DNA from 4 places in the Bacillus sp. C-3-6 genome. Region 4 is predicted to be linked to each of the others. Evidence: riboswitches for the same ligand, from Rfam matches in the RefSeq annotation. Region 4 holds a riboswitch; each other region holds the start of a gene.
What was found. Region 4 has a riboswitch for S-adenosylmethionine ahead of ACW0JX_RS07315 (Na+/H+ antiporter NhaC family protein). Riboswitches for the same ligand answer to the same signal wherever they lie in the genome.
Positions count from the first base shown of each region.

Region 1 (5,467 bases), 1.2 Mb from region 4:
CGACTTAACATAAATTGAGCCACTAGTCCCAATACGGCATTTAAAGCGTCTAAATATGGACTTGTTGACTCTAAATAACGGACTTGATAATAACCCCAACCAATCCAAGCAACTAAAATAAAACTTATATAAAAAGTCCACCCTTTCAAATCTAAACGAACTGTTGCTTTTACTTCTCCCTCCCCACTTTGTGCAATCCAATAATACCAACCATATACATTAAATATAAATTGAAAAGCGGCTAATACTGCCATTGCATATAAACCTTGTGTAATAAAAATGTATAGAAATACCGCAACAGTAATCATGCCAAATAAAAAGTTGGATACTTTTTCTCTCGCTAATAACCAAACATTAATGATCCCCATAATTGATGCGAAAATTTCAATATAACTCGATTGAATATACAATCCAACTAATACACAAATAATACTAGAAACAAGTAAAAAAAATGGACTTCTAACCATATTTATCTCTCCCCAGATGTGTAATAAATTCCCTATCACCAGTATAAGGAATAGCCCTTTCCTTTACCATGAATTTCCGCCTTCTCATTATCCATTCCATCTACGGTAAGTCTTTTCTTTTTACAAAATTCTCTTAAAGATGATATCGTTTTTATAACATATCTCTACTAGAAAGGAATAAAGGATATGCCTAACAAACATCGAATTTTATTTATTGGCGCTGGTCGTATGGCAGAAGCTATATTTTCCGGATTACTTAAAACAAGCAAAGAGTACATCGAAAAAATTATTATTTCTAACCAAAGCAACGTAGAAAAGTTAGAACAATTACAAAGGCGATATAATGTGTCTATTACAACGGATTGGAAGCAGCATATTACATCTGTCGATACGGTTGTTTTAGCAATGCCACCTTCTGCTCATGAAGAATTATTAGCTGAGCTATCTCCGTTAATATCAAATCAACTTGTCGTAACAGTAGCAGCTGGCATTGGACCATCTTATTTAGAAGCTAGACTCCCAAAAGGCACACCTGTTGCTTGGATTATGCCTAATACAGCTGCTGAAATTGGAAAGTCTATCTCCTTATATACAATAGGACAATCAGTAACCGAGATGCATCAAGAAACCCTGCAACTGCTTTTAAGAGGTATTGGTACTTCGCAACTTTGTACTGAGGAAGAAGTTCATCAGCTTACTGCAGTTACTGGAAGTGCACCAGCCTTCCTTTATTACTTTGCTGAAAGCTTAATTGAAGCAACAAAAAGTTATGGAGTCGATGAAGAAACCGCAAAACATCTTGTCATTCAAATGATTTCTGGCTCTGCTTCTATGCTCGAGCAAACGCAAAATCCAGCTAACCTCCGCGAACAAGTAACAACGCCAGGTGGTTCCACAGCTGAGGGTCTCAAAACTTTATACGAATATAATTTTTCAGAGGCAATTCAAAAAGCAGTAGAAGCAACAAACAAAAAAGCTAGGGGGAAATAATATGATTTTAACAAGTTTAAAAGATTATACAACATTACATAACGGTGTAAAAATGCCTTGGTTTGGTTTAGGTGTTTTTAAAGTAGAAGATGGTTCAGAAGTAATTGATTCTGTAAAAGCAGCAATTAAAAATAGCTACCGCAGCATCGATACTGCAGCAATCTATCAAAATGAAGAAGGCGTTGGACAAGCGATTCGTGAATCCGGTGTTTCACGTGAAGAATTATTTATTACCTCAAAAGTATGGAATAGCGATCAAGGATATGAAACAACACTTCAAGCATTTGAAACTACATTAGAGAAATTAGGTCTAGAATATTTAGATTTATATTTAGTACATTGGCCTGTAAAAGGGAAATATACTGAATCATGGAAAGCATTAGAAAAACTTTATAAAGATGGCCGTGTTCGCGCTATCGGTGTGAGTAATTTCCACATTCACCACTTACAAGACGTATTTGAAATTGCTGAAATTAAGCCAATGGTCAACCAAGTGGAATATCACCCACGTTTAGCACAAGAAGAGCTACATGCATTCTGTAAAGAACATAATATCCAGCTTGAAGCTTGGTCACCATTAATGCAAGGACAACTACTAGATAATCCAACGTTACAAGAAATTGCGACAAAATATAATAAATCAACTGCGCAAATTATTTTACGCTGGGATTTACAAAACGAAGTTGTAACAATCCCTAAATCAATTAAAGAACATCGCATTATTGAAAATGCAAACATCTTCGACTTTGAATTAAGTGCTGATGATATGAAAGCAATTCAAGCTTTAAATGAAGATCGTCGCGTTGGTCCAGATCCAGATAACTTTAACTTCTAGTAGAAAAACCACTGCCATATGCAGTGGTTTTTTTGTTTAAGAAAACTGAAAATTTAAACTATATTTCATTTGGTTGACACTTCATTATTCAAGGTGTAAGATTTTGAATTATCAAAGAAACACAAAAATTAATAAAATTTATTCGTTTACTCATTGTATCAAGAGAGGTGGAGGGACTGGCCCTTTGAAACCTCGGCAGCAGGTTCATTTTGAATACTGTGCCACTTCCTGCAAGCTTTATGCTTGAAAGATAGAATGAGGGACTTCGTTTATATACGGGTGCATAACTTGTACGTAAAAATCCCTCTTTCTCAATATGAAAAGAGGGATTTTTTATTTTTCATTTCCCTCATCATCATCCAAACTTAATTATTTAGGAGGAAAATCAAATGAAAAAGAAGTTTGTACCCGGTATTGCATCAGTTGTAGGAGTAAGTATTTTATTAACTGGTTGCGGTAGTTATAAAAACGAAGCAAGCGGAGCAAATGCAAAAGACGAGGCACCTAGTAAACAGGTTTTAAACTTATCTTCACCTACTGAAATACGAACAATGGATACGGCTCGTGCTACAGATACTGATTCTGGTCAAGTAATGAGAAACGTATTTGAAGGTTTGTATAATCTTGGTGAAGGTAACAAACCTGTTCCTGGTGTTGCAAAATCTCATGAAGTAAGTGGCGATAAAACGAAATACACATTCCATTTGCGAGATTCAAAATGGTCAAACGGCACTCCTGTTACAGCGAAAGATTTTGTGTTCGCTTGGCAACGTGCCGTAGATCCAGCAACAGCCTCTGAATATGCATTTCTATTCTTTGATATTAAAAATGCAACAAAAATTAACAACAAAGAACTTCCAGCCGACCAACTTGGTGTAAAAGCAGTTGATGACCATACTTTTGAGGTAGAATTGGAACGTCCTGTTCCGTATTTTATTAGCTTAACAGCGTTCCCAACATTTCTACCAATTAACGAGGAATTCTTTAAAGCACAAGGTGATAAGTACGCTTTAGAAGATAATACAATCTTGTACAATGGAGCTTTTACACTAAGCGATTGGAAGCACGAACAAAGCTTTAAATTTAAGAAGAACCCTACCTATTGGGATAAAGATACTGTCAAACTAGAAGAAATCAATTTTAACGTCGTAAAAGAAAAATCAACAGAAGTCAATTTATTCGAGTCAAAACAATTAGATCGTATAAAACTAACATCTGACTTCGTTGATAAATATAAAAAAGATGCCCACTTTAAAGAACGTCCAAACGTAGGCGTACAATTTTTACGTATGAATCAACAAAACAAAGTACTTCAAAACGTTTCTGCACGCCAAGCAATTGATCAAACAATTGATAGAAAATCCTTTGTAAATACGTTATTAAATGATGGCTCTACACCAACATTTGGTCTCGTTCCAAAAAACTTTGCAAAAGGACCTGAAGGAAAAGACTTCCGTACTGCAAACGGCGATTTAACAAAAGTTGATACAAAATCTGCACAAGAATTATGGAAAAAAGCTAAACAAGAGCTTGATTCTGAAAAGATAACATTAGAATTATTAACGAGTGATGCTGACCTTGATAAGAAAACTGGTGAATTCTTAAAAGGGCAACTAGAAAAGAATCTAGATGGATTAACAGTAAATATAAAACCGCAACCGCGTAAGCAACAAGTTTCGCTTTTATTAAAAGGTGACTACGAAATCGGAATTGACGGCTGGAGCCCTGACTTTGCGGATCCAATTACATTCCTTGAGCTATTTACAACGAATAACCCTTATAACTTAGATCATTACTCTAATAAGGAATTCGACGAAACAATAGCAAAAGTGAAAACAACTTTAGCTGGTGATGAAAAAGCTCGCTGGGAAGCATTACTAGAATCCGAGAAAATATTATTTAAAGACTCTGTTATCGCTCCTCTTTATCAAAAAGGCGAATCTTATTTAGAACGTTCTTATGTGAAAAGAATTGTGCAAGTAGACTTTGCGGGTCAATTAAACTTCAAGTGGGCAAAAATTGAAAAATAAAGTAAAACCGTAATAAGTGGGGGTTCTTCATCCCCACTTATTATTAGCCCACACCAATTGTTTTTTTAGCAAAATATATTAAAAGTAGGTTCTCTCACACAAGAGAATTTACTTTTTTAATATATTATTCCAAGAAATTAACATTCTATTTTTATTATTGACATATAGTTCTTTCCAGTGTTAATATTCTAAATAATCAAAGAAACAAAATATTTCACCATCAAAATATAATGTCTACTAAGTTGAAACATATAACGATAGATTATAGCTCAACATGTATATACATATAGGACACCTGATTACCTATAAACAAATATTTATAATAGGTTCTATCTCCTTCTATAGCTACTTCAAGACAGGGACATTATGACGTTACGAACAACACATTTAGGGAGGAACGAACAATGAAGAAAAAAGTTGTACCTGTTGTTGCATCTGTTTTAGGGGCAAGTCTATTACTAACTGCTTGCGGGGGAAATAAAGATAATGCAGGCGGAGCGAAAGCAAACGATAAAGTACCTGATAAACAAGCAATTAACTTATCATTCGCTTCAGAAATTCCAACAATGGATGTTGCAAAAGCAACGGATGGGGAATCCATGAATGTAATGCGCAATGTTTTTGAAGGTTTATATACAATGGGAGAAGATAATAAACCGATTCCTGGTGTTGCTGAGTCGGTTGACATTAGTCCCGATAAAACAAAATATACATTCCATCTGCGTGATTCAAAATGGTCAAACGGTACTCCTGTTACAGCAAAGGACTTCGTCTTTGCTTGGCAACGTGCCGTAAATCCTGATACAGCAGCTGAATACGCATTCTTATTCTTCGATGTACAGAATGCGAAACAAATAAACCAAAAACAATTACCAATTGATCAACTAGGGGTCAAAGCTGTTGATGACAAAACGTTAGAAGTACAACTAGACCGTCCTGTTCCTTACTTCTTAAGCTTAACGACATTCTCAACATTCTTGCCAATTAATGAAGAGTACTTAAAGTCTCAGGGCGATAAATACGGTTTAGAAACAAATCATTTAATTTACAACGGTGCTTTCACATTAGATAACTGGAAACACGAACAAAGTTTCCAATTGAAGAAAAACCCTAACTATTGGGATGCTAAAACGGTAAAATTAGAA
Region 1 covers NZ_CM137247.1:190,099-195,565, reverse strand. Annotated here, with positions in the region: gene pnuC (nicotinamide riboside transporter PnuC) at 1-467, opposite strand, end outside; gene proC (pyrroline-5-carboxylate reductase) at 654-1,457, shown strand; gene ACW0JX_RS01105 (aldo/keto reductase) at 1,459-2,292, shown strand; SAM riboswitch class I at 2,445-2,549, shown strand; gene ACW0JX_RS01100 (peptide ABC transporter substrate-binding protein) at 2,682-4,322, shown strand; gene ACW0JX_RS01095 (peptide ABC transporter substrate-binding protein) at 4,727-5,467, shown strand, end outside.
Region 1: it holds a riboswitch for S-adenosylmethionine, as region 4 does, so the genes downstream of both, ACW0JX_RS01100 (peptide ABC transporter substrate-binding protein) here and ACW0JX_RS07315 (Na+/H+ antiporter NhaC family protein) in region 4, are expected to answer to the same signal.

Region 2 (5,467 bases), 2.4 Mb from region 4:
TTTCACACTCTTTGCCGTCAAAAATAATCTCATATCTAACAAAAACTTTCGTGCTTCACTTGATAACATTATTTTCTCCTTCCCTTCCCTTCAAGTAGACGTTCTACACTACTTTGCATCGCTTCCCAGCGATCCATAAATTCATCAAGTGCTTCCTCGCCTTTTTCTGTTAATGTGTAATATTTTCTCTTTGGACCAGATGGAGATTCCTTCATTACGCTTGTTATTAGTCCTTCTTTTTGCATTCGTATTAATAACGGATAAATACTTCCCTCACTCGCCATTGTAAAACCATACTTTGCTAGCTTCTCACTCATTTCATAACCGTATATTTCGCCTTCAGAAATAATAGCAAGTAAGCATCCTTCTAAGATCCCTTTCAGCATTTGACTTGTCGACATAATTCAAATCCTCCTACTATCTTGTTTTACAAGATAGATAAGTGTAAGTATCTTGCTTTACAAAATAGTATAGCAAAGACTATTTTGCAAAACAAGATAGCTAACGATATTTTTTCCAAATGTTTGCAGGATTTTCATTATAACCTCTCTAAATAGAGCACTATGAAAACTTTATTATGAAGGGATGTTTTTCATCATGGTTACAAATCGAGTTGTCTTTTTAACAGGTGCTGCGAGTGGTATTGGATATGAAATGGGAAATACTTTTGCAAAAGAAGGTGCAAAAGTTGTGATTACTGATCGTCTTGAAGAACGTGCGAAAGAAGCTGCTGAGCAATTGCAAAGTGAGGGTTTTCAAGCTATCGGTTTAAAATGTGACGTTACATCTGAAGAGGAAATTACAGCATCAATTTCTCAAACAGTTAGTCATTTCGGTTCATTAGATATATTAATTAACAACGCAGGAATGCAACACGTTTCACCCATTGAAGACTTTCCAACGGAAAAGTTTGAGCTACTAATTCAAATTATGCAAATTGCTCCGTTTATCGCAATTAAGCATGCCTTTCCGATTATGAAACAACAAAAATATGGTCGTATTATTAATGTCGCTTCTATTAACGGCCTTGTCGGGTTTGCTGAAAAAGCTGCCTACAATAGTGCAAAACATGGCGTAATTGGATTAACAAAAGTTGCCGCTTTAGAAGGTGCTACGCATGGTATTACTGTTAATGCCCTTTGCCCTGGTTATGTCGATACCCCTCTTGTACGTAATCAACTACAAGACTTAGCTACTACACGAAATGTACCACTTGAAAATGTTTTAGAAGATGTTATTTATCCACTCGTCCCACAAAAGCGCTTATTACAAGTACAAGAAATCGCTGATTATGCTATGTTTTTAGCGAGTGAAAAAGCTAAAGGTATTACTGGTCAAGCTGTCGTTATCGATGGTGGCTATACTGCTCAATAAAAAATAAAGTTTGCTCAAGAAGAGCAAACTTTATTTTTTATTGCGAGGATCTTCGTACTTTAGTAATTGCCGCGGGAGCTTCTCAATTGCAACAATTCCCCCCTCTAATTTACTTTCAATACGGTGGAGTAAATATAATGTTACAACAATTGGAAACCCTACATTACCTATCATCTTGATCCACTCTTCCATCCTCTTCTCCTCCTTTCATTATATAAGTAAGAGAAAACAATGCATTTAGGCATAAAAAAACAAGCTATTATGTATTAGCCTGTTTTTCAAATAATGATGCAATTTCTCGTTTATAATCCCCGCTTATAATACCTTTCTCAGTAATAATTCCTGTAATTAATTCGTTCGGTGTTACGTCAAATGCAGGGTTATAAACATTCGTTCCAATTGGTGCTACTTGTTTTCCAAAGATTTTCGTAACTTCTGTTTCATCTCTTTCTTCAATAATTATTTCGGCTCCAGTTTCTTTCGTAACATCAAATGTTGACAGTGGCGCAGCAACATAAAATGGGATATCAAAGTACTTTGCTAAAATAGCTAAATTCATTGTCCCTATTTTATTTGCCGTATCTCCATTTGCGACAATTCGATCCGCCCCTACAATAATTGCATTTATTTCTTTCGTTTGAATAGCATGAGCTGCAGTATTATCTGTAATAAGGGTCACATCAATATTTGCTTGCTTCAATTCCCAGGTCGTTAAGCGACCACCTTGTAAAACTGGTCTCGTTTCACACGCATATACATGTAAACGCACACCTTTCTCTTTTCCAATATAAAAGGGAGCTAATGCAGTTCCATATCTGGCAGTTGCGATACTTCCAGCGTTACAGATTGTTAAAATATTATCGCCATCTTTAAAACATGTTAACGCATATTCCCCAATATTTCGGCAGACCTCTTCATCTTCCTGCTGAATGCGAAGCGCTTCTTCTTCTAATGTTTTTTGTGCTTCTTTTATTGTAGTAATCTCTCGAATAGATTCTCTCATACGATCAATTGCCCAAAATAAATTTACTGCTGTCGGGCGTGACGTTCCTAAATAATTACAATCTCTATTAAACTTCTTTTGAAATTCTTCAATATGTACAGTGCTATATTTTTTTGATGCAAGCGCCAAGCCAAATGCAGCTACAATTCCAATTGCAGGCGCTCCTCGTACTTCTAACATTACGATGCTTTTCCAAACCTCTTCAATAGTCGTCAATGTTTTGTATTCTGTGCTATGCGGCAATTTCGTTTGATTTAATACCGCAATTGCATCACCTTTCCAGCTTACAGATCTCGGAACAGTAACAATTGTACTCACGCTTTTACGCCCCCTGAAACTGTCTGTTGAAATAATGTTCGAAACAGTTGAATATCAGCACTTTTAGATTCATATTTTATTAGTTCTTTACCTAAGGATAGCGCTTGTTTCTTAGCTTGAATTCTTGTTTCTTTATTTTCTATTTCATCTAAATCTGCTACATGAGCTAAACCAATTGTTCTACGAATCAGTTCACATCCGGCAAATCCAACTGCATCAGTAAAGATATTTTGCAAAATAATTGGTAACCATTGTTTTTCTTTCGTATATGCTTCTACACCTTCTCCAATCCATAACTTTGTAAAAGTTTCTACAAAATAACTCCACGTCTTTTCTATATGGAAAAATAGTACACTTCTTTTCTCTTCTTCTCTAGATAAAGCATTTAATAATAGATTTGCAATAAATTGACCTATGTCAAATCCAAATGGGCCATATGTCGCAAATTCTGGATCAATCACTTTCGTTTCAGAAGGTGACGAAAAAATACTACCAGTATGTAAATCACCATGAATAAGAGTTTCTTTTCTTGTTAAGAACTTATATTTATATTGTGCTACTTTTAGTTTTAAAGTTTTATCACTCCAAAGTTCATCAACCACGAGCTGTAAATCTGGCTCATAATCATTTGTATCATAATGTCCAAACGGATCTGTAAACACTAATTCCTCTGTAATTTTACAAAGGTCCGGATTTACAAAGGTACCTTCTAGTACCCTCTTCTCTTCTGACTGTAAACCAAAATCTGAAGTGTAAAATAAAACATGTGCTAGAAAACGGCCGATATGCTGGGATAAAAGCGGATATTCTTCTCCGTCTATTAATCCTTTTCTTGTAATTGTTAGTCTTGATAAGTCTTCTATTACCGTTATCGCTAACTCTTCATCATGACTGTACACTACTGGAACATAATCCGGTACATACTGCGCAAAAATTTGTAATGCCTTGCTTTCAATCGTTGCTCTTTTTATAGACAATGGCCAGCTTTCACCAACTACTTTCGCATAAGGCAGTGCTTGTTTTATTATAATTGATTTCTCTCCATCATCTAATTTGAACACGTAATTTAAGTTTCCGTCTCCAATTTCATGACAAACGACATTTGCCTTCGCTTCAAAATAGCCATGATCTTTCGCATATTGTACAGCTGTTATTTCTGTTAATGAATAATATCCCATCGTCTTCTCCCCCTTTTTAAATTCAGAGGTTTTTCTAACATAGAAAAACCTCTTTCCACTAAGAAAGAGGTTTGAAGTTTATCTTCTCCCCTCTTATCTGCCAGAAAGTTTTACTTTCTGCTGGAATTAGCACCGTGCCTTTTGGCGTAATAAACGCCCCATTTCACAATGGTATTACGGTCGGTTGCTGGGCTTCATCGGGCCAAATCCCTCCACCTGCTCTTGATAAGAGTTGTATAATTTTTTGAATTTTTAACTTTATGTTGAAGACTATACCAAGAATAAAAATCACTTGTCAACATTTTATTTGTATAATTCTGGACGGCGATCCGCAAAAACTGGAATTCCTTTACGTACTTCTTTAATTTTCTCGAATTCAAGCTCTCCAAATAAAATTGATTCCTCTTCATTCGCCTCTACTACAACTTCACCCCAAGGGTCCACAATTAAAGAATGACCCGCAAATACATTATTTGGATCCTTTCCTGCTCTATTACATGCAACAACATAACACTGATTTTCAACTGCTCTTGCTTGCAATAGCAAACGCCAATGTGCTAAACGAACTAATGGCCATTCAGCTACAACAAATAATACTTTTGCCCCTTTAGCAGTATGGACACGCATCCACTCTGGAAAACGAATATCATAACAAATTGTTCCAGCGCATTCAACATCATCCAGCTTAAATTCGCCCGTACCATTACCGGCTATTAAATATTTATGTTCATCCATAAGCTGAAATAAATGTACTTTACTATATTCGTTGACTAGCTGTCCTTCATTATTTACAACATACATCGTATTTGTAACGCCTTGCTCTGTTTGCTTTGCTATAGAACCACCAACAATATGTACATCATATTGCTTCGCCCATTCTATTAACTTTTCTTTCGTTTCCACTCCATCCCTATCTGCAATTTCAGAAAGTCTCGTTAAATCATATCCTGTTGTCCATAGTTCTGGTAAGACGATAACATCTGGCCTTTCCTTCATAGCTTCGCTTATTTTATTTTTAGCATTCTCAATATTTTTTTCTACATCTCCAAAAACAATATCCATTTGAATACATGCGACTTTCATTTTTTCAGCCCCATTCTTATTTTTTTCTTTACAAAATACTGGAAAGATTATATCATTTGTCACTAGAATTGTAACAACTTTCAAAAGAGGTGGAAAGTATGAAATTATTTCAACCTTCTGAGATAGTAACATCATTGCCAACACAATTTTTCGCTTCACTTGTTGCAAAAGTTAACAAAGTCGTTGCAGCTGGTCACGATGTTATTAATCTAGGTCAAGGTAATCCAGATCAACCAACACCGCAGCATATCGTAAAAGCTTTACAAGATGCTGCCGAAAAGACCATTCATCATAAATATCCGCCATTTCGCGGACATGAAAGCTTAAAGGAAGCCGTGACTACATTCTATAAACGTGAGTACGGCGTCGAATTAAACCCAAAAACTGAAGTTGCTATTTTGTTTGGTGGGAAGGCTGGACTAGTAGAATTACCAATTTGTTTTACAAATCCTGGTGATACAATTCTCGTTCCGGATCCAGGCTATCCAGATTATTTATCTGGGGTTGCCTT
Region 2 covers NZ_CM137247.1:3,845,104-3,850,570, forward strand. Annotated here, with positions in the region: gene ACW0JX_RS19575 (DUF1129 domain-containing protein) at 1-69, opposite strand, end outside; gene ACW0JX_RS19580 (PadR family transcriptional regulator) at 69-401, opposite strand; gene ACW0JX_RS19585 (3-hydroxybutyrate dehydrogenase) at 598-1,374, shown strand; gene ACW0JX_RS19590 (YvrJ family protein) at 1,405-1,566, opposite strand; gene mtnA (S-methyl-5-thioribose-1-phosphate isomerase) at 1,634-2,695, opposite strand; gene mtnK (S-methyl-5-thioribose kinase) at 2,692-3,873, opposite strand; SAM riboswitch class I at 3,964-4,105, opposite strand; gene ACW0JX_RS19605 (carbon-nitrogen family hydrolase) at 4,177-5,040, opposite strand; gene ACW0JX_RS19610 (pyridoxal phosphate-dependent aminotransferase) at 5,055-5,467, shown strand, end outside.
Region 2: it holds a riboswitch for S-adenosylmethionine, as region 4 does, so the genes downstream of both, mtnK (S-methyl-5-thioribose kinase) here and ACW0JX_RS07315 (Na+/H+ antiporter NhaC family protein) in region 4, are expected to answer to the same signal.

Region 3 (5,467 bases), 1.7 Mb from region 4:
ATTACAAAAAGCGAGAAGAGGGAAAGTAAAGTGGAACGGGAAAGTGATACATAAAATTGATTCGAAAGAACGGTTTAAAAGTATTGGGTATGTATCGCAGTATCCATATTATCATTTTACATTTGATACAGTGTGGGATGAGGTGTATGAACGTGCACGTGAATTATATGGAGAACAAGGAAAAGAAATAGCAGAAGATACGCTAAAACAGTTTTGGTTGTATTCGCTTAAAGAACGCCATCCGCATGATTGTAGCGGAGGAGAGCAACAACTTCTTGCATTATGTACAACGTTATTATCAAAGCCAACGTTATTATTACTTGATGAACCGACAAAGGGATTAGATCCATGGAAGAAAGAAAGAGTAGGAGAACTATTTAGGAAGCTGCAAAAAGAAGGAACAACAATTGTAATGGCAACGCATGACATTGAGTTCGCTGCGAAATACGTTGATCAATGTATGATGTTATTTGATGGGACAGTCATTATGAATGATGCACCGAAAGAATTTTTTAGCGGCAACTTCTTTTATACAACATCTATCAATCGATTCATTCGAAAAGAATTGCCATATGCATTAACGTGGGAGGATGTGTACGAAGCGTGTCCAAACGATATGTTGCATTCATAATATGTATTTTTGCAGTAATAATAGGCACATTACTCTTTACTACACTTATTATGGACGGTTATTACATGTTAAGTAGTTTGTTTTTATTAGTTGTTATTATGTTACCTTTCTATATCCGTTTTGAAAGAAAGGCGTTTGTTTCACGTGAAATTGTTCTCGTTGCTGTATTAGCAGCAATTGCAGCAGTTAGCCGCGTACCATTTTCTATTTTACCGAGTGTACAACCAACTTCTTTTGTTATTATCGTTTCTGCAATTGTGTTTGGAAGTGAAGCGGGTTTTATGATCGGTGCAACAGCAGCGATTGTGTCTAACATCTTTTTAGGGCAAGGTCCGTGGACGCCGTGGCAAATGTTTTCATGGGGTATGATTGGTTTTATAGCTGGATTATTGCGTAATACATTTTTAATGAAAAAGCTATGGGGAAGACTCCTGTACGGATTGTTTGTTGGATTTTTATTTGGCTGGATTATGAATTTCTGGGGACTTCTCGGTTTTATACGAGAGGCAACGTGGGAAACAGTCATTTCGTATTACATCGCAAGTTTTTATTTCGATTTGAGCCATGCAATTTCGAATGTTGTCTTCTTACTATTATTTAGTACTTCTTGGATTACGATTCTCACAAGATTTAAAAAGAAATACGGTATATTAGATAAGCATAACATAGCATAGAAAAGCATACTCATATAAGGTAGGGTCGCGACTTACATATTCGTTTGCCTCTTTCATGCTTCTTACATATTGTAAGGAGCATTTTTTATTGTCAAAAAATAGTCCAATATATATCCGTTACTATATAAAATTATTCGTATAATAATAGGTGAGAACTATTTTCAAAAGGGAGGTGTATAGTTAATGAAGTTAGTTATTCCGAAGCAACATGGTGCATGGGCGATGCTTGCTATACCATTTCTATTAAGTGTCATACTTGGAAAACCTACTATATATCACATTCCATTGTTTATAGCTTGGTTCTTTATCTATTTAGCTACGTATCCATTCCTTATGTACATAAAACAAAAACGAAAAAAAGAGTATTTACATGCTTCAATTGTATATTTTATTATTGCGTTCGTATTTGGGATGATTTCTCTATTATATGAATGGCGCATTCTTTTATTCGTAATAGTCATGATTCCACTATTTATAGTAAATATGCATTATGCTCGTCAAAAAAATGAAAGGGCACTATTAAATGATATTTGTGCGATCATTGTGTTTTGTGTTGGTGGGTTAATTAGTTATTATTTTTCAATGAAACAAATCGATCATACAGCATTATTCATTGCACTTATTTCATTCTTATACTTTTTAGGTAGTACGTTTTATGTGAAAACGATGATACGTGAGAAAAATAATCCGAAGTATCGTTTTATATCTTGGGGTTATCATATTCTATTAACAATCATTGTATTTGCAATTAATCCGTGGTGCTCCCTTATTTTTATACCAAGTGTCATTCGAGCCATTATATTGTATGGCAAAAAAATTTCTATTATAAAAGTAGGGATTTTAGAAATTGTGAATTCTGTATATTTTTTAATCATAACGGCAATAATTATGAAGTATGCCATTTGAAAAAACTTCCCACCTTATGATGGGAAGTTTTTTCAATCTTGTTCTAAAATGTGAACGGTGTAATCGCAGCGTTGAATAGCTTGTTCGATCGCATAAAGGGATTGCTCAATACGAGCGCGATTAAAATCTTTTTCAACAGTCTGTAATGCTTCTTCTAAACAATGTTTTGCTTCTTGTAATGATTGAAAAGAATCTTGTACATATCCGCGAGCATTTTGATGCATTTCATAATCCTCCTTGCATATTCATATATGTATAGTATGAACAGTAAAGAAGAAAATATTATTTGTTATATTTGTTTGACAATTAAAATGAAATTACGTATAGTAAGAATTAAGTGAATATTTTCTTATCCAGAGAGGTGGAGGGACTGGCCCGATGAAACCCAGCAACCGCGATGCAGGTGCTAATTCCAGCAGAACATATTTGTTCTGGGAGATAAGACGAAGATATATACGTAACTTCTTCTTATCGGAGAGGTTTTTTTGTTGCAAAAAAACCGATTACGAAAATTTATATTAAGAAGAAAGGGGTTGCGCATTGCTGTGACACTCGAAAAATACGTAAAACTGCGTAGTACAGTTTATGAATATATGATAGAGCAAGATAAGCCAATATCATTGTTAGATATTCAAGAACATATCGTTTCGCATCATGAAGGAAAATTCACGAAAAAGATGTTACATCAATTTTATTTATCAAGACTATTAGATGAACTGAAACTGGATGGGAAAATTACATTAGCTGATGAATATCTCTATACTGAAAAAGGGGTATTTTATAAGGCGAGAAAAGGGAGCTAAGCTCTCTTTTTTTAAAAATAACGGAGTATGTAGAGTAAAAGACTGCTTAAGCAGCCTGATACAGGGAATGGTGTTGAGTGTGTAGTGTCAAAAATTGAATGTGCCTGAAAGAGGCAATTCGTATCGGCTGCAAATGAAAAGAGACACCTTCGCCGAATAGGTGTCAGTCGTTTTGCAAAATAGACTTGCTATTTAACAGTTCTTAGAATAACATGCAGGGGTTTGGAAGTCAAAAGGGAATTAAAGGAAGGGGTACAATTATGTACGCTTACTTATTAAAAGATATAACGAAATGGATCCCAAAGTACGTTGTAGATAAGGGATATGAATATTATGAAGATGGACATGTAGAAGATGTTGAAATACAAGATAACAAAGTGTTTGCTTTCGTTACTGGAAATGCAGGGAATTATGAAGTAGTTATTGATCTCGAAGATTTTTCAAAAAGTAGTTGCGAATGTCCGTATGAAAATTATTGTAAACATATGGCGGCAGTTGTTTATGATATTCAAGGTGCTGGTGAGAGTGCAGTTAAAGAGAAACTGAAAGATTTAGAAAAAGAAGAGTTACTTACTGTATTAAATCGACTGTTGCAAAGTTCGAAAAACATGCAAATTGTAGAGAAGATGTTAAAGAAGGGGAAACTTTAACTTATAGAGGGAGTTGTTATGTAGTGAACGTACTAATTGTATACGCTCATCCTAGTCCTTCAAGTTTTAATGCGGCGATTTTAAATCATGTGCAAAAAGGACTACAGGAAACAAATCATTCAGTTACCGTACTTGATTTATACAAAGAACAATTTGATCCAGTCCTCGTATTTAATGAAGAGAAGAAAAGACGTGATTTAGTAAATGAAGAAGAAACAGCTCGATACAGAACGTTAGTAGAAGAAGCAGATACAATTCTATTCATCTATCCAATATGGTGGTGGGGGATGCCAGCTATTTTAAAAGGTTTTATTGACCGTATTTTCGTAGCTGAATTTGCTTATAAATATGAAGGGGCTCTGCCGAAAGGATTATTGCAAGGGAAAAAAGCGTGGGTTATTAATACGTTAGACTCGCCTCTATGGTACGTCGCATTGTTATATCGATCAGCAGATTGGATTATGATGAAGAGAGGTGTTTTACGTTTTTGTGGCATTCGTGATATAAAACGGTCAGTGTTTCAATCTGTGAAAACGAGTAAAGTATCAAAGCGCGAAAAATGGTTATTACAAATAGAAGAAAAGGCTCGTACATTATGAATGAAGTCGATCGTATTATAAACTGTTGTCAGTATGATAACGAACTTTTTCGAAAGTATATTACGTGTTTACTTCAATTGAAAAAATGCAGCGATACATTTCAACAAATTCAAATAGAGTTAAGAAATGATTATTTAATAAGAGGAATTTGTGAAAGAGAAGTAGATGAGGTAGTAAGGGGAAGTAAAGAATATGAAACATATTTTCTTCCTAAAGCGTTACAGTGGAATTTTTTGAGGGAACATCCATACTTGATTGGAAAAATTTGCGAAGATTTTTTTGCATTTGAGTCATTACATCTTACGGACATAGAGTGGAAGACAGTTATAAATTGCATGGGAAATAAATGATTTATTATGTAAAAAAGCTAGTATAAAACTAGCTTTTCGTTTAAATAAATAAGAAGCATAGACTAATGATAAAACCTGCATATAGTAAGTTCACAACGCAAAATCCCATAATGTCACGAGCACCTAAACCAGCTATCGCTAATGCTGGTAATGCCCAGAAAGGTTGAATTAAATTCGTCCAAGCATCGCCCCACGCAATGGCCATTGCAGTTTTTGCAGCAGGTACACCAAGTTCAGCGCCAGCTGGAATCATAATTGGTGCTTGCACGGCCCATTGACCGCCACCAGATGGAACGAAAATATTAACGATACCAGCACTTAAAAAAGTAAAGAGCGGGAAAGTTGATTCGTTTGAAATGCTAATAAAGAAATTAGAAATAGCTCCTCCAAGTGAAAGTCCTTCACTATTTGCTCCAATCATCATGCCCATAATTCCTGCGTAAAACGGAAATTGAAGTAAAATGCCAGAGGCACTTTTCGTAGAGTCTGAAAAAGCGCGAATATACTGAATCGGAGTGCGGTGGAAAATAAGTCCAGCAATTAATAACATAAAAATCACGATATCGAGAGTAAGATTAAATCCTTTCGTATAAAAGTAATTGAAAATATAAATGAGACCTAACAATCCAACACAAAGTGTAATAATGATGCTATTTTCCATTTTTTCAGCGAATGTATTTTTTTCTACTTCTTGAGCAGCAGCTTCTTCATGGAACACGCTAGGATCTACAGTTATCGTATGTTTTTCATCTGGATGCATCGCTTTATTAATGAGAGGCATCGTAACGAGAAAAATAATAACTGGAACGAGAGCGTATGGTGAGAATAACGTTTCTGTTATCGGAATTGCCTCT
Region 3 covers NZ_CM137247.1:3,095,297-3,100,763, reverse strand. Annotated here, with positions in the region: gene ACW0JX_RS15915 (ABC transporter ATP-binding protein) at 1-631, shown strand, start outside; gene ACW0JX_RS15910 (ECF transporter S component) at 604-1,305, shown strand; gene ACW0JX_RS15905 (YwiC-like family protein) at 1,489-2,211, shown strand; gene ACW0JX_RS15900 (hypothetical protein) at 2,244-2,435, opposite strand; SAM riboswitch class I at 2,558-2,656, shown strand; gene ACW0JX_RS15895 (hypothetical protein) at 2,697-3,014, shown strand; gene ACW0JX_RS15890 (SWIM zinc finger family protein) at 3,275-3,664, shown strand; gene ACW0JX_RS15885 (NAD(P)H-dependent oxidoreductase) at 3,688-4,263, shown strand; gene ACW0JX_RS15880 (group-specific protein) at 4,260-4,613, shown strand; gene ACW0JX_RS15875 (short-chain fatty acid transporter) at 4,654-5,467, opposite strand, start outside.
Region 3: it holds a riboswitch for S-adenosylmethionine, as region 4 does, so the genes downstream of both, ACW0JX_RS15895 (hypothetical protein) here and ACW0JX_RS07315 (Na+/H+ antiporter NhaC family protein) in region 4, are expected to answer to the same signal.

Region 4 (5,467 bases):
GTTTCAGCGTATACGGGTGAAAGTAACGGGGAAGCAAATATCGTTCCTGCTGCTAAAACACTAAACGCTGCAAATTTCTTTTTCATAGTTGTCTGACTCCTTTCCCTATGAATGTTATATATCATAAGAAGAAGAGTGTCTATCGTTGTAATCATAATGTAAAGAAAACTTTATAAAATTGCTAAGTTTTGTCGGAATTTATCATTTTTCAACTTTAATTGTCATAGTACTTACATTTTATTTATGGCTGTAATAAAGGTATATTTTGGGATTTGTCTGTAAAATACAGGAGGAAAGTAATAGTTTTTATGGAGTGAAATAGTACTTAGAAAGCTAATAAAACACTAGTAAGGAATCGTTCTCATGTGAGGTTTTCTAACATGGGTTTATTTTTTGTCAAGAAAATTATTTGCATTCGGGCAAAGTTATTTTGTTGTCAGATTTTAAATTTTGATTTATGATTTTTAACAGGGACAAAATGTAGTGAATTGTCGAATAATATGTAATACTCTTAATTTCTTAGTTTTATAGAGATAGAATGAGAGATAGAGTGACACATCGAAGAGGGGGTTACAACAAATATGAAAAGAATAGGACTTGCATGGCAAATATTAATAGGGCTTGCGCTTGGTATTGCGGTTGGGGCGATTTTCTTTGATAATCCAGCTGTTGTGAAGTACTTACAACCAATTGGTGATATTTTCATCCGATTAATTAAAATGATCGTTGTACCGATTGTTGTAGCAAGTATTGTTGTTGGGGTTGCTGGTGTTGGCGATGTTAAAAAACTAGGTCGACTAGGCGGAAAAACAATTATTTACTTTGAAATTATTACAACAATTGCAATTATTGTTGGTCTATTAATAGCGAATATTTTCCAACCAGGAAAAGGCGTAAATATGGAGCAGTTAACAAAGACAGATATTTCGAAATATACACATACGACAGAGCAAGTACAAAGTCATTCATTTGCAGATACGTTTGTAAATATTGTTCCAACAAACATTATGAAGTCATTGGCTGACGGAGATATGCTTGCTATTATCTTCTTCTCTGTACTATTTGGTTTAGGTGTAGCAGCAATTGGTGAAAGAGGAAGACCAGTTCTTCAATTTTTCCAAGGTGTAGCTGACGCAATGTTTTATGTAACAAACCAAGTTATGAAATTTGCACCATTTGGTGTGTTTGCACTAATTGGTGTTACAGTTTCTACATTTGGTCTTGCTTCATTAATTCCATTAGGGAAATTGCTAATTGTCGTATATGGGGCAATGATCTTCTTCGTCGTAGTTGTCTTAGGACTTACAGCGAAAATATTTGGAATTAACATTTTCCAATTCTTTAAGATTTTAAAAGACGAGCTGATCTTAGCGTATTCTACAGCAAGCTCAGAAACAGTTTTACCAAAAATCATGGAGAAAATGGAGAAATTCGGTTGTCCGAAAGCAATTACATCTTTCGTTATTCCGACAGGTTATTCATTTAACTTAGATGGATCAACTTTATATCAAGCAATTGCGGCTATTTTCTTGGCGCAAATGTACGGTATTGATTTATCTATTACACAACAAATTACATTATTACTTGTATTAATGGTTACATCAAAAGGTATCGCAGGTGTACCGGGCGTATCATTCGTTGTATTATTAGCGACACTTGGTACAGTAGGTATTCCACCTGAAGGTTTAGCGTTCATTGCTGGTATTGACCGTATTTTAGATATGGCTCGTACAGCAGTTAACGTTGTAGGAAACTCTTTAGCAGCTGTAGTTATGTCTAAGTGGGAAGGTCAATATGACGCTGAAAAAGGACAAGCTTATTTAAAAGAGATTTCTGAAAAGGGTCAAGCTGCTTAATTATAATATGAACAAGCTCTCACATAATATGTGGGAGCTTTTCTGTATATAGAAGAGGAGTATACATAATGAAACGTAAATATGGTGACGGTTCTTCGTGGAAAAGACTAATAGAAAAGAGTTATAGGCTTAAGCAAGTGGAAGAGGGAATGCTCGGAATACTGGATATAAAAAAGGTGAGAGAGCCTAGTTGTAAAGAATATGATGGTAAAGAAATTTGTATTGCAAGTGATGGGTATACGTGGGTTCAATATTTCATTAATGGAAAGAACTTTGCGATTACAGCTATGTTAGATGATAGGCACAATTTAGTGCAATATTATATTGATGTGACGAAAGAATATGAAATAGACGATCGTGGTTTACCGTATTTTGATGATTTATATTTAGATGTAGTATTATTACCTAGCGGTAAGGTGTATGTATTAGATGAAGAGGAGCTAGAGGATGCTTATAAAAGTGGCGATGTCACGAAGGAAGAGTATGAGTTAGCTTGGTACACTACGAAATGGATATTAGCAGCAATAAAAAATAGTGAATTTTATTGGATTTCAATATTGGAAGAAGAAATCGAAAAGTTAAAATGATTATTGTATTCAAATTTTTGTATAATTACCAAAAAAATCTATACAAAAAATAATTGACTTTTGTTTTGTAAGCGAGTAAAGTTAGGGAAGAAATTATTATTAAAAAATAAATATGAAACCTTCTTATAAAGAGAGGCGGAGGGACTGGCCCTACGATGCCTCGGCAGCGGACTCGATTTCAGAGTGCTGTGCCAAATCCAGCAAGCATGTGCTTGAAAGATGAGAAGAGCGTTTCTTATAGATGTATAAGACCTCTTCTCATCGGAAGAGGTCTTTTGTTATTCATTAGAAAAAGGTTGAAACTAGGGAGAGATGGTACTTTGAAAGAAACGAGAGGAAATGGTTTAGCTTTATTACCACTTGGGATATTTTTGGCGCTATTTATTGGTTCTGGAATTATTACAGGTGATTTCTATAAATTGCCGATACTTGTAGCAATTTCAATTGCTGTAGGAGTCGCTTTAGTGATGAATCGTAAAGAAAGTTTTAATGTGAAAGTCGAGCGGTTCGCTAAAGGTGCAGGAAATCCGGATATTATGATTATGGTATTAATTTTTGTGCTTGCAGGTGCATTTTCTGAAACGGCTAAAGGAATGGGCGGAGTAGACTCAACTGTTAATTTAGCGTTAACTATTTTACCGCCAGGATTTATCGTAGCTGGAATCTTTGTTATTGGTGCATTTATTTCATTAGCAATGGGAACTTCAATGGGAACAATTGCAGCATTAGCGCCGATTGCTGTAGGTATTAGTGGTCAAACTGATATCTCAATTGCGCTTGCAATGGCTACTGTTGTTGGGGGAGCGATGTTTGGTGATAATTTATCATTTATTTCAGATACAACAATCGCAGCTGTTCGTTCACAAGGAACAGAAATGAAAGATAAGTTTAAAACGAATTTTTTAATTGTGTTACCAGCGGCTATTATTACAATTGTACTATTAGTAATAGTTACTTCAGGAAGTGACACGCAAATTAAAGCACATAGCTTTGATTGGATAAAGATTTTACCGTACGCAGGAGTACTTATTACAGCGCTACTTGGCTGGAATGTACTTATTGTATTAACTGGTGGAACTGTATTATCTGGTGTTATCGGTCTTATAGATGGAAGTTACACGTTAGAAAGTTTCTTTAAAAGTGTAACGACTGGAATGGGCGGTATGATGGAGTTAGTATTACTTGCTATATTAATTGGCGGTATGGTTGAATTAATCCAATATAATGGTGGTATTCAATATTTAATGAATGTATTAACACGTAATATTCGTTCGAAAAAAGGTGCAGAATTTGGTATTGCTGGTTTAGTAAGTATGACGAATATGTGTACAGCGAATAATACGATTTCGATTATCTTTACAGGCCCGCTTGCAAAAAATATTGCAGATCAATATGAAATAGACCCTCGTAAATCAGCGAGTGTATTAGATCTTTTCTCATGTTGTGTACAAGGATTAATTCCGTACGGTGCCCAAATGTTAACGGCAGCAGGATTTGCAGCGTTATCTCCGGTTGAATTGTTGCCATATGCATTTTATCCAATCTTAGTTGGAGTATGTGGGATTGTTTCTATTTTAATTGGATTTCCAAGATTTTCGAAAGTAGCTGAGAAAAAAGAGTATCATAAAACAGCTTAATTTAATATGAATGTTAGTAATTAAAAAAACGTGCAGAGAATAAACTCTGCACGTTTTTTTGCGTAAAGGGCTGAATATGACTCGGTCTTAAGTCTGAGTTAAAAACGGTTCTTAAGCTCGTTATGGAAAGATGAAAAAATAGTTAAGATAAGAGTATCAAATCGAAGGGAGGCAAGCACAAGATGAAACAATTTCTAGCGTTTATCGCAGCCGGTATTTTGGCTTTAATTGCTCTTGGTAGTCTTGCTGGTATTGTAGGATTCGCAATCGGAGCAGGAGTTGTATATTGGAGCTATAAATCATTTGTGCGAGCTAAGTCATTTTTTGGAAAGTTAGCTTGGGGTATTGTTGGTTTAATCGGTTTATCCATTGCGCTTTCTCATTCACCAGCATTAATCGGTATCGCTGCTTTAGTGGTTTTATACTACGGATACCGTGAGTGGAAAAAAGAAAAAGATGTAGTTGTTGAATCTGCTCCAGAAAGTTCTAAACCATATAGCAACTTTGAAGATGAGTGGAACAAATTAATGAAAAACTAAAACAATAAATCAAATTATAAATAAAGTAGAAGAGAGGAAGATTTATAATGAAACAATCTTTATTCGGACGTGTACGCGATGCAATTTTAGCTGATTTTCATAACGTGTTAGATGAGAAGGAAAGAAAAAATCCAATTGCGATGTTAAACCAATATTTACGTGATAGTGAGCGTGAAATAACAAAAATTGAGAAGTTAATTGAACGTCATAAAACATTAAAATCTAACTTTGCTCGTGAGCTTGAGCAAGCACGTTATTTCGTTAACAAAAGATCAAAGCAAGCTATCATTGCTCAAGAAGCAGGCGAATTACAATTGCACGAACGTGCGTTAGAAGAGGTAGCTTATTATGAAGGGCAAGTAACTCGATTAGAAGAAATGTATGCAGGTGTTGTAGAGCAAATTGATGAGTTAGAGCGTCGTCTTTCTGAAATGAAAAATAAATTAAAAGAAATGCACGCAAAGCGTATGGAACTAATGGCACGTGAAAATATGGCACATGCAAATCGTCGTATGAATACTGCGATGCATAAAATGGATGAAAATAATCCGTTCTTACGATTTGAAGAAATTGAAGATCACATTCGTGACTTAGAAACTCGTATGAATGAAGAACATGAGCGTGACACATTTGATATGAAAATTGCAAAACTTGAGCGTGAAATGAAAGAAAAGAATGATGTATCGTTAACGAAAGAGTTAACAAAATAATAGTAGTATATTATAAAACAGGCTTATGATATAGTGATAGGAGAAAAGGTGTTGGAAAGCAATGCCTTTTCTTCTATGTATATGTGACAAGAAGGGGGGAGCTGAAATGAAGAAACATTTTTCAAAGACACAATTAAT
Region 4 covers NZ_CM137247.1:1,409,258-1,414,724, forward strand. Annotated here, with positions in the region: gene ACW0JX_RS07300 (murein hydrolase activator EnvC family protein) at 1-86, opposite strand, end outside; gene gltP (glutamate/aspartate:proton symporter GltP) at 582-1,856, shown strand; gene ACW0JX_RS07310 (ribonuclease FAU-1 family protein) at 1,925-2,443, shown strand; SAM riboswitch class I at 2,564-2,669, shown strand; gene ACW0JX_RS07315 (Na+/H+ antiporter NhaC family protein) at 2,764-4,080, shown strand; gene ACW0JX_RS07320 (lmo0954 family membrane protein) at 4,263-4,619, shown strand; gene ACW0JX_RS07325 (PspA/IM30 family protein) at 4,667-5,329, shown strand; gene liaF (cell wall-active antibiotics response protein LiaF) at 5,436-5,467, shown strand, end outside.